Regions from separate parts of the Mesorhizobium sp. AR10 genome, predicted to be linked through region 2. Evidence: riboswitches for the same ligand, from Rfam matches in the RefSeq annotation. Region 2 holds a riboswitch; the other holds the start of a gene.
What was found. A riboswitch is a leader RNA that binds a small molecule or an ion and turns the genes downstream of it on or off. The one in region 2 is predicted to bind thiamine pyrophosphate.
Positions count from the first base shown of each region.

Region 1 (5,806 bases), 2.6 Mb from region 2:
CGCCGCGCTGGATGCGGGTCGAGAATGCCCTGACCACGGTGAGGTCGCCAAAGCTCTTCTCGATGTTCCTGGCCTCGATCACCAGCTTGCCGGATTCGGCGGCGTCGCTGGCCACCATGGTTGCAGCACCTTCGGCGCCGCGATGGCCACGAAAACGCTGGCGCATGGTCTGTAGTTCGCCGAGCCGGCGCATATTGCGCTTGCGCCTCGCCGTCACGCCATAGCGCAGCCAGTGCTCCTCGCGCACGATCTGGCGGCCGAGCTTGTGCTGCTCGCGCTCTTCTTCCTCCAGCACCGTGTCGCGCCATTCCTCGAAATGAGCAAAACCCTTGTCCAGTCTGCGGGTCTGGCCGCGGTCGAGCCAGATGGTGGCGCGCGACACACGCTCGAGGAAACGGCGGTCGTGCGAGATGACGACCAGCGCCGAAGAGGTGCGGGCAAGCTCCTCTTCCAGCCATTCGATCACCGACAGATCGAGATGGTTGGTCGGCTCATCGAGGAGAAGGATATCGGGCTCCGGAGCCATGACGCGGGCAAGGGCGGCGCGCCGAGCCTCGCCGCCGGAGAGATCGTTCGGCCGTTCCTCGCCGGACAGGCCGAGGTGCTCCATCAGATAGGTGGCGCGGTAGGGATCGTCGGCGGGTCCGAGCCCGGCCTCGATATAGGCGCGGACGCTGGTGAAATCGTCCATGTCGGGCACTTGCGGCAGGTAGCGCACGGTCGCCGAAGGCTGGCGGAACAGCTCGCCGTCCTGCGGCTCGATCAACCCGGCGGCGATCTTCAGCAGCGTCGACTTGCCCGAGCCGTTGCGGCCGACCAAGGCGATCTTGTCGCCTGCCGAAGCGGTCAAGGCAGCGCCGTCGAGCAGTGGGGTGCCGCCGAAGGTCAGTTTTATCCCGTCAAGATTGAGAAGTGGCGGCGCCATGTCAGCTTTCAGGTAGCGGAAAAGGATGGGCGAGCAGCAGGGCGCGGCCGTGGCCGAGCGCAATTTCGAGCCGGCCCTTGACCTCGTTGGAAATGGTCAGCGACGAACCGAACGCGACCTCGACATGGGTCAGCGGCCATTTGGCGCCAGAAACGGTCAGGCCGGAAAGATCGGAGAAGCCGAGGATCGAAAACAGCGTGCCGTCGGCATAGGAGAAACCGGCCTTTCCGGGCAGCAAGGGGATGCCTTCCTGCGCGCCGCTGGTCAACAGCACTTTCGTGCCGCTTTCCGCCAGTCGAACGCTGAGCGCCAGATGCAGGAAGGCATGGTCGGCGCGCTTGCCGCCGAAGGCGCCGGCAAGCACCAGGCTGGTCGCGCCGCGCTCGAGTGCGGCGGCGATGGCCAATTCGCCGTCGGTCTGGTCTTTTTCCGGCGGAAACACGTGACGCGGCACAGCGGCCAGATCGGCCGGCAGGTCCGCCGGCACGGAATCGAAATCGCCGACCCAGAGTTCCGGCATCACGCCCAGCATCCGCGCATGGCCGATGCCGGCGTCGGCAGCAACGATGCGTGTGCCCTCGACCTGACGATCGAGCAGCGGCGTGCGGATGAGATCGCCGCCAAGCAGGATGGTGAATGTGCTCATATCTCGTGGCCCTTACCAGCCCTGCCTGCGAAACGGAAGCTGCGCTTTCAGCACCCGGCAAACTTCCGCTTGCACGACACATCGGCCGGGCCTATGTGTCGAAATGCTCTAACGGGGTGCCGGACGCAATCTTCGCGGACCGGCTGAGAGGCAAATCTGCCAACCCGCTGAACCTGATCCGGTTTGTACCGGCGGAGGGATTAGACGTTTCGGACAGCCCGACGCCTCAATTCCTTTCAATGCGAACGAAGGAGGCGCCGATGCGCACGCTTTTTTACTCCCTTATCTCAGCAGTAGTCCTCGCCACGTCCGGGCCGGCATCCGCCCAGGAAAAACTCACCGTCTACACCTATGAGAGCTTCACCGCCGAGTGGGGTCCTGGCCCACAGGTCAAGAAGGCGTTCGAGGCCGAATGCGGCTGCACGCTCGACTTCGTCTCGGTCGCCGACGGCGTGGCGCTGCTCAACCGCGTCAAGCTGGAGGGAGCCGCGACCAAGGCCGACATCGTGCTTGGCCTCGACACCAATCTCACCGCCGAAGCCAGGGCCACCGGCCTGTTTTCGCCGCATGGCACCGTGTCTGATGTCAACGTGCCCGGCGGTTGGAGCGACGATATTTTCGTGCCGTTCGACTATGGCTATTTCGCCGTCGTCTACGACACCGAAAAGCTGAAGACGCCGCCGAAGAGCCTCAAGGAATTGGTCGAGGGCAATGCTGACGAGAAGATCGTCATCCAGGATCCGCGCACCTCGACGCCGGGCCTCGGCCTGCTTTTGTGGGTGAAGTCGGTCTATGGCGACAAGGCGCCGGAAGCCTGGGCCAAGTTGAGGGCAAAAGTGCTGACCGTGACGCCGGGCTGGAGCGAGGCCTATGGGCTGTTCACCAAAGGCGAGGCACCCATGGTGCTGTCCTACACGACGTCGCCGGCCTACCACATGATTGCCGAGAACACCGAGCGCTACCAGGCGGCGTCCTTCGAGGAAGGCGAATACCTGCAGATCGAGGTTGCCGGCATCACCAGCACGGGCGCCAAGAACCCGCTGGCGGAAAAGTTCCTGGCCTTCATGACCGGGCCGAGGTTCCAGAATGTCATTCCGGAGACCAACTGGATGTTCCCGGCCGGGAAAACCGACAAGCCGCTCAACCCGGCCTTCGACAAACTGGTCAGGCCGACCAAGACCTTGCTGTTCAGCCCTGAGGAGGTCGCCACCAACCGCAAGGCCTGGGTCGACGAATGGCTGGCGGTGATGAGCGAGTAGGAGCGGGGATGCCGACGCGTTCGACCGATCCCCGCGTCACCGCCGGCATCATCGCGCTTGCGGCAATCGCGCTGCTGATCGGCGGGGCGTTCGCCGGTCTCATCCTCGAAGGCACGCGCGACCTGTCTGGTGCTGTGTCGGCCTTCGATCCCTATCTCTTCCGCATTGCCCGCTTCACGCTATGGCAAGCTTTGCTGTCGACGCTGTTCTCGGTCGTCCCGGCGCTGTTCGTCGCGCGCGCCCTGTCGCGGCATCCGCGCTTCTTCGGCCGGGGCTTTATCCTGCAGCTGTTCGCCGTACCGCTGGCTTTGCCGGCCATCGTCGCAGCACTCGGCATTCTGGCGCTCTACGGCCGTGCCGGCTATTTCGCGGGTATGTTCGGCGCACTAGGCGGCCAGAGCTGGCCAGGCATCTATGGCCTGTCCGGCATCCTGGTCGCGCATGTCTTCTTCAATCTGCCACTGGCAACGCGGCTGTTCCTTGAGGCGCTGGGGACCGTGCCGACCGATCAGTGGCGGCTGGCGAGCCAGCTTGGCATGGGGGCCAGGCCGGCCTTTCGGCTGATCGAATGGCCGACGCTGCGCGCAGCCTTGCCGGGCATCGCCGGGCTTGTCTTCATGCTCTGCATCACCTCCTTCACCATCGTGCTGACGCTGGGCGGCGGGCCGGCCGCGACGACACTGGAGGTTGCCATCTACCAGGCGCTGCGTTTCGATTTCGACCCGGCGCGGGCGGTGACATTGACGCTGCTGCAGATCGCGCTGACCTTCGCCGTGGTGCTGGCCTTGATGCGGCTTGGCGCCAATACCGTCGGTGACGCCAACCTGCCGGTTGCATCGCGCCGGTATCTTTCAGCCGGCGCAGCCGAGACGGCGCTGAATGCCACCTTGATCGTCCTCGCACTGCTGTTCGTCGCCGGGCCGATGGTGGCCACGGTGACGTCAGGCCTTGGCGCCGATCTCGGTCGCCTCGCCGGCGAGAGCGCGGTGCGGCAGGCGACGCTGACCAGCGCCGTGCTTGCCTTCCTGTCGGCGCTGCTTTCGGTGGCGCTGTCGCTGTCGCTCATCATGGCGCGGCGGGCGCTGGCGTTGAGCCGCCGTGGGTCGAGCACGCTGCTCGAACATTCCACCGATACTGGCGCCGGCTTCGTCCTCGTCGTGCCGCCCATCGTCATCGGCGCCGGCTGGTTTTTGCTGTTGCGCACGGTCAGCGACGTTTTCGCCATCGCCCCGGTAATGGTCGTCACCGTCAATGCGGTGATGGCGATGCCTTTCGCCATTCGCGCCGTCCGCCCGGCTTATGATGCGGCGAGCGAACGCCACGAACGGCTTTGCGCGCAACTCGGCATCTCCGGCTGGAGCCGGCTCAGGCTGGTCGACTGGCCGTCGCTGCGGCGGCCACTCGCCACCGGCTTTGCCTTCGCCATGGCGCTGTCGCTCGGCGATCTCGGCGTCATTGCGCTGTTCGGCAGCGATTCCGTGCAGACGCTGCCCTATCTGCTGCTCTCACGCATGGGCAGTTACCGCACTGTCGACGCAGCCGGTCTGGCGCTGCTGCTCGGCCTGGTTTGTCTCGCGCTGGTACTGGCCGCGGACTGGCTGGGACGGGGAGAGAAATCATGACGACCGCCAACAAGGACGCCGGGGCCGAAAAAGGCGCGACGGTGCGGCTGGACAAGGTCTCGTTCAGCTATGGCGAAGCGGCGTTTGTCTTCGATGTCGAGTTCGCCGTGTCGAAGATCACCGCCATCATGGGGCCGAGCGGTTCGGGAAAATCGACGCTGCTCAATCTGGTGGCCGGCTTCGAGACGCCACAATCGGGCCGCGTGCTGACCGGCGGTGTCGATGTCAGCGCCGCGCCGCCTTCGGCACGGCCGGTGTCGATGGTATTCCAGGAGAACAATCTTTTTGCCCATCTTTCGGTGGAACGGAATGTCGGGCTCGGCCGCTCGCCTTCGCTGCGGCTGACCGAGGCCGATCACGCCGCAATAGCCGAGGCGCTGAAGCGGGTCGGCCTTGCCGGCAAGGAAAGACGTCTGCCGCGCGAACTGTCGGGCGGCGAGCGGCAGCGTGTAGCACTCGCTCGCGTGCTGGTGCGCGACCGGCCGGTGCTGTTGCTGGACGAGCCTTTCGCCTCGCTCGGGCCGGCGCTCCGCGACGACATGCTCGACCTTGTCGCCGGCGTCCATGCCGAACGGCAGATGACGGTGCTGTTCGTAACCCATCAGCCGGAAGATGCGCGCCGCATCGGTCAGAACATGGTATTTCTGGACAATGGCACGGTTGCCGCGACAGGTGAGGCGGCCGATTTCTTCGCCGGGGCTGGCCCTGATGCCTTTCGGCGCTATATCGGCACAGGTTCGGGCGGATCACGAGATGTTGCCCGGAAGCGGACATAATTTACGGCCAAACCGGCTTCAGGTGGTGTTGCGCTTGCTTGCCATGGTCAGAGTAGTGTGGCTAGGTCCGCCCAGTACTGGTCCGGCACAGGCCGTGATTTGCCCCTACAGCGTCGTGTCCATTCGGGCACGCCAGGACGCTGTAGGTTTTTGATTTTGTGCATGATCCCCAGCGAAAATCGATTGCGATTTTTGCGGGCGCGGACCTTCGGTTCGGGATCGATCATGCGCCGTGACCCGAAGGGAAGCTGTTCTGCCGACCGGCACAGACAGAATACGATGGAACCCGCTGGCGCGCTTTCTCGCGTTGGCTGGCTTGGCCGTGGCGCTGGCAAGCTGCCAGATGTTCACGCCTCCGGACGTGCAGGAATCCGGCTTCCAGCCTTCCGACAAGCCGATCACCGTCGACAATGTGGCCGCCAACAGCAAACTTGCCGAGCTGGCGAAGGCGCAGCACCCGCGCATCCTCGCGACCTATGGTGGCGAATATTCCGACCCCAAGCTCGAGCGCATGGTCGCCAAGGTGGTCGGCAGCCTGACCGTGGTGTCGGCCAATCCGACCCAGACCTATCGCATCA
Region 1 covers NZ_CP080524.1:1,548,380-1,554,185, forward strand. The annotation lists gene LHFGNBLO_RS11005 (ABC-F family ATP-binding cassette domain-containing protein) at 1-925, opposite strand, end outside; gene LHFGNBLO_RS11010 (thiamine diphosphokinase) at 927-1,571, opposite strand; TPP riboswitch at 1,674-1,788, shown strand; gene thiB (thiamine ABC transporter substrate binding subunit) at 1,832-2,830, shown strand; gene thiP (thiamine/thiamine pyrophosphate ABC transporter permease) at 2,839-4,452, shown strand; gene thiQ (thiamine ABC transporter ATP-binding protein) at 4,449-5,228, shown strand; gene LHFGNBLO_RS11030 (M48 family metalloprotease) at 5,572-5,806, shown strand, end outside.
Region 1: another riboswitch for thiamine pyrophosphate. It lies ahead of thiB (thiamine ABC transporter substrate binding subunit); the one in region 2 lies ahead of LHFGNBLO_RS28255 (Ykof family thiamine-binding protein).

Region 2 (5,806 bases):
GTCGCTTCGACGAATGCAGTGGCCGCCTTCGGGTTTGCCTGGAGAAAACCATCGCTGGAGGCGATGAAGGTGGTGTGCTCGTCGGGCACGCCGTAGTCGGCGTAGCGGAAGGTGCGCTGCTTCGCCCCTTCCAGCTCGGCCTTGGCGCCTTCCCAGGTCGAGACCTCCAGCGTGAAATCGACCGAGCCGTTGGCCAGCGCCTCATAGGCGGAGGTGCCGAGCGTCACCGTCTCGAAATTGCCCTTGCCGCCGTCATGGCGGATCATGGTCGAGATCAGCGTGTTTTCCCAGGCGCTGCCGAAGCCGCCATAGGTCAGGCCGTCGAGATTCTTGGGGCTCTTGATGTCGGTGCGCGCGGCGTTGAACACCAGCCGGCCGGTCTCGGCCTGGACCACTGCATAGACCGCCTTGAGATCGGCGCCGGCGGCGCGCTGGGTGAAGAAGCCGGCGCCGGCGATGCCGAAATCGGCGATGCGGTTGGCGACCAGCGTGCCGGCGCCGGTGTCGCCATAGGGCAGGATTTCGGCCTGCAGCCCGGCTTCGGCATAAAAGCCCTTGTCGCGGGCAACGAAGAGGCCGATGTGATTGGTGTTGACGGTCCAGTCGAGCGCGACGGTGACCTTTTGCGGCGCCGCGTAAGCGCGTGTGGGCAGCCCGGCAGCCAGCGTCAGCAGCAGGGCCTGGCGGCGTGTGAATTCAGTCATCATCATCTCCTTGGAATGGCGAGGCGGGTTGAGCAGCGTGTCGAGGATCTCGGCTTCGAGCGCCGCGGCGTCGCGCTCAGCGTCCGCGCCGGAGCCGCGCGGCGGCACCTTGATCTCACTGACGATGCGGGCTGGGCGCGCCGACAGCACATAGATGCGGTCGGACAGGAAGACGGCTTCGCGCACGTCATGGGTGATCAGCAGCGCCGTCCAGCGGTGGCGCTGCCACATGCCTTGCAGCCAGCGCTGCATGGCCGCACGGGTCAGCGCGTCGAGCGCGCCGAACGGCTCGTCGAGCAAAAGCATCTCGCGCTGCTGCACCACCGTGCGCAAAAGCGCGGCGCGCTGGCGCATGCCGCCGGAAAGTTCCGAGGGATAATGCCGCTCGAAGCCTTCAAGCCCGAACTCGGCAAACAGGGGTGCTGTGCGGGCGCGGGCAGCCTTGCGTCCGACGCCCTGCACCTCGAGGCCGAGCGTGGTGTTGTCGATGATGCGCCGCCACGGCATCAGCGCGTCGCGTTGCGGCATGAAGGCAAAGTGCCTGCCATGGTCGTCGAGCGGCACGCCGTCGAACAGCATGTCGCCCTCGCCTTTCAGCGCGCCGGTCAATAGCTGGAACAGCGTCGACTTGCCGGCGCCGGAGGGCCCGAGGATGGAGACGAATTCACCGGCGCCGACGGTCAGCGAGATGTCGGCCAGCACGTCGAGAGCGCCGAAGCGTTTTTTGACGTGGCGCAGTTCGAGCCGGGTCATCGCGAAGGCCCTTCCCCGGCCGGTTCTTTCCCAGCTCGCTGCCACGGCATGGCCAGGCGCTGAACCAGCACCGTGATAGCGAACAGGATCAGCGTCAGCGCCGCACTGACGCCGACGGCGGCCAGCACCAGATCGGGGCGGAAATTGTTCTTGGCGTTGAGCATGTAGATGCCCAGTCCCTTCGCCGCCCCGGCATACTCGGCGAAGATCGCGCCGACGACGGCATAGGTGATGGAAATGCGCAGGCCGGCGAAGAAATAGGGCAGCGCCGAAGGCAGCCGCGCCAGGAGGAAGACGCGCCTGCGCCCAGCCCCCATGGCGCGCAGCATCTGGCCGATTTCTTTCTCCGTCGCCTCATAGCCCTCGACCAGCGCCACCATCATCGGAAAGAAGGTAACGAGCGCGACCAGCATGATCTTCGGCGTGAGGCCGAAGCCGAACCACAGCACCACCAGCGGCGCGATGGCGATCAGCGGCAAGGTCTGGCTGACGATCAGCAGCGGAAACAGTGCGCGGCGCAGCGACGGCGAGAAATCGACCAGCACCGACAGCAGGAATGCAGCGCTGAGCGAACAGGCAAAACCGGCTGATGTGGCGCGGATGGTGGGGATGGCATTGTCGAGCAGCGCGTCGCGGTTCAACAGCGCCTGTTCGAACACGCGCGACGGCGCCGGCAATATCGTCGGCTTGATGCCGGAGAAGCGGGCATAAAGTTCCCACGCCAGGATGAGCAGCCCGACCGAGACGATGGCCGGTGCTGCCCTGGTGATTGCGGCGATGACAGCCGATCTCCCCCCTCGTGGGGGAGATGTCCGGCAGGACAGAGGGGGGCGCGAAGGAATGCCGACTTTCGAACATTGTCCCGAAGGCCGTAGATGCAACCAGTTGACAAGCCGGCGGGACAGCGCCCCCCTCTGCCTTGCCAGGCATCTCCCCCACAAGGGGGGAGATTGGATGTCGCCGCGGCTTTCGCCAATTGTCGAAGTTCCCCCGCTCCCTTGTGGGGCAAGGTCAGAAGCGGGAGCATCTCCCCCATGAAATGAAGCGGGCGTAACAGCCACGGCAGGATCCTCGACAGCGCGCGTAAGAAGCAGCTCAGACAGCGGACGGGCTGTTGGCCGATACCGTGACGTCGAGGGTTACGTGGCCGGCGCCCGGCCCGAAGCGGCAGAAGGCTTCGTTCAGCGCCGAAAACACCGCGCCGGCGTCGCCGCGCAATTTGGTGCAGAAGTTTTTGGAGCGCTCGTAGACGCCGGACTGTTTCAGGAAGTCGATGCAGCCGTAGATCTCGTCCATGTGGTCGTCGGTGCCCATGACATAGAGCGAGAATTGTGCCGCCGCCGGCTGGCCGGTCGCGCCTGACGTCCGCACCGCTGCAATGGCGGCATCCTTGCGCATGCCAAGCGGCCCGACAGGTTCACTGAGCGCGTCCGTGCGGCAAATCGGATCGTCCGGTTCGCCTGGGCAACCGCGCGAGATCGCCGCCGACAGAACGCAATGTTTGCCGCTGGCGGCCGCCGCCACAAATAGATCGCGCATGGCCGCAAACAGCGCTTCGGGCGGCCCGACCAGCAAGGTCGAGATGTCGTCGGTCTCGATCCGCAGCCGGTCTCGATAAGGATCGAGCGCGCCGAGCGCGCCAAGAATGACGCCGACGAAATCGTCGGCCATGGGGTATAGGGAAATCTGTGCGCCAGAAAACATCGCCCGCCTCGCTCCGCTGGTATTACCCAGATCAGCTTCTAGGGTCTGTGGGCTTGCCGCCCCCGTCTCAGCCCCGACCGTACGGAGCACCCCTGTGGATGCGGGCGTTAAAGCACTGTTCGCGGCGATGGGGAAGGTGTTTTTTGCCGATGGCGCCAGAAAATGTCTGGGCCAGGCCTTCCCTAATTGAACCAAATTCGTTCAAATTGTACGAGATCTGCTTGACTCAATTTCGTACATTACGTACTATGCCCGATCCCACGGGAGACCTGTATGAGCACCGCAAACCACTCAGCCTTCGCCGACCTTTCCCGTCCACTGATATCAACGTTATCGATCGACCGCAGGGAACGTCTCGCGGGTGCCTGGCGCATGGCCAGCCAGGACATCGCCGACGACATCCGCTTCATCCGCCAGTACCGGAAAGTCATTGCCGAGAAGGACGAGAGGCTGTCGAGCGGCATCCTCGTCCATAGCCTCGCTTACGTCGAAGCCTGCACCAACCGGCTGCATGAGACCGTGGCGCGCTATCTCCGCAATCTGCGCCGGATCACCGAATGCGAGCTGGCCATGGCAGCGGCCGGCATCCGCTTCGCGCTCTCCAGCTACGCCTGGGAGGCGTGATCTTCCTGGCCTTCGCGCGCTCATGCCGATCGGCTGCGGCCTGAGATCGCGCCGTTCCGCCTGCAGATCAGCGGCTTAGGCAGACCACACTCCAGCCCATTGTGGATGGCAGAGCCGGCTAGCCTTACTTGGCTTTGCTGGGCTTGGCTTTGCTGGGCTTGGCAGCGGCAGCCGGCTTCGCGGCAGCCTTGGGCTTGGCAGCCGTCGCAGCCGCAGCTTTCTTCGGAGCCGCCCTGGCTTTCGGTTTCTTGCCTTCACCGTCGACCTCGGCCGCGGCCTGGTCCCAATGCTGCTGATGCGCGCCTTCGGGCCGGCCAGCTTTTTCCCAGATTGCGTGTGCCCGCTGGCGAATGCGTTCCTGCCTGTCGTCCGTCACTGTTGCCTCCGTGGTTGGGTCCAAATCCCCAGCAACATTAGCCGAATTTTCGACCGGCGTCTTGAGTGGCAAACTCAGTCTCTGTCCGACAAAACCGCAACGCCGAAGAGTGCGGCCTTCTTGGTGATCAGCCCTGCCAGATCCGCGTCCGAGCGCTCGGTTCCGGTGCGCTCGCGCAATATTGCAATCGCATCCCTCATCGACAAAAGGGCAGTGCGCTTTTCGGCAAGCAGTTTGTCGACGGACGCGGCCACGTTCTCAACATGCGGCAACTTCTCGATATGCGGCAACATGGGAACAGCTCCTTTCCATCCTGAGACGAAACGATCGACCGTTCCGGCAACGCCCGCCGCTCCCTCTTGGTAGGAAACGGCGGGCGGAGCATTTGATCATGATCTTTTTCCAAAAACCGGTTTCCGCTCTTTGGGATCATAGTCCGATCATTCAATAACCTGAACGATCCTGCGTGTGCCGGGGTCAACCAGCACGGTGCGATCATTGACGACCACATATCTGTACTGGACTTCGGGAACATCGATCGGCTGAAGCTCGACCGTATCAGGCACAGTGGAGCCGACATTCAGTTCCACACCCAGAAGACTGACCGAGGCCAGCGGCTTCTTCTGCACATATTCGCGGATGACCGTCTGCTGTTCAGGCGTGACGATCACCTCTTGCTGTGAGGGCACGACAATCACCTCGTCGGCAACGGCCGTGCTGATACCGGCCAACAGAGCCAGCCCGGCAACGCTATGAATCAAAATGGTTTTCATGGTTCTCTCCTGTTTAACGCAAGCTTCGCCTTCCCCGCTTTTGGGCAGGGATATTCATTGGTCAGTTGACGAGCTCGATAGGCAAACGCCAAGGCAAGCCTCTTGTTCCGTCAGAGACGGCTAATTGATCGGTCGGTCATCCCCTGCGGGAACCGCATCGGCCCCATCCGCATTGAAGGCGCTGCAAATACTTTGCGGGAGGTCTTCGATATGGATGAAATGCTGTTCCACGCCCCTGTGGCGATTGCCGTCGGTGCCGGCTTCAAACGCGACATTGCCTCGCTGGCGCAGATGCAGAATTTTCTGAAGGAATGGCCGCCGGCGCGGCGCGGGCCGATCCATGCCACGGCGCTGCGGGCCTGCGATGCGGCGCGCGCCGGGCATCTCACCACCGACCAGGCGCGGCGGGCGTTCATGAGCTTCGCCGAGGCAGCCGGCATCCTGTGGACCGGCGTCGACCCGGTGACGGCGCTGCGCGAAGCCAAGGCCGCCCGCAACGCGCGCGCAATGCAAGCAACGACCGCGCCTGACGATTCGTCGGCAGTCGCAAAGCCTTTTGTTTGACCATGACCGTTCCGAACCAAGGTTCGGGGGTCTATTGCTTCGGCGGCTGCGCCGGCACCTCGCCGGGCTTGATCACAGGGGTCCTGCCCTGGTCCGGCGGCGGCGCGGTCATGCCCTGGTCGCCGGTGGGCGGCGGCTGCAACACGCCGTCGCAGGGATCGAGCTTTCCCGTCAGATTGCTGTTGGCGTCGTCCGGCGGCTTCTGCACGCCGTTCTGGCCCTGCGGTTCGACCTGGCAATCTCCGGACTGCGCAGGCGCCTGATCGCTTTGGTCGTTGGTCTGAGCGGCCACCGGGGCGGCCAGCGCC
Region 2 covers NZ_CP080524.1:5,062,860-5,068,665, forward strand. The annotation lists gene LHFGNBLO_RS28240 (ABC transporter substrate-binding protein) at 1-704, opposite strand, end outside; partial or broken gene LHFGNBLO_RS28245 (ABC transporter ATP-binding protein) at 697-1,457, opposite strand; gene LHFGNBLO_RS28250 (ABC transporter permease) at 1,454-2,236, opposite strand; gene LHFGNBLO_RS28255 (Ykof family thiamine-binding protein) at 2,553-3,161, opposite strand; TPP riboswitch at 3,152-3,265, opposite strand; gene LHFGNBLO_RS28260 (hypothetical protein) at 3,435-3,785, shown strand; gene LHFGNBLO_RS28265 (DUF2934 domain-containing protein) at 3,910-4,161, opposite strand; gene LHFGNBLO_RS28270 (hypothetical protein) at 4,236-4,454, opposite strand; gene LHFGNBLO_RS28275 (DUF1236 domain-containing protein) at 4,602-4,934, opposite strand; gene LHFGNBLO_RS28280 (DUF982 domain-containing protein) at 5,145-5,498, shown strand; gene LHFGNBLO_RS28285 (hypothetical protein) at 5,530-5,806, opposite strand, start outside.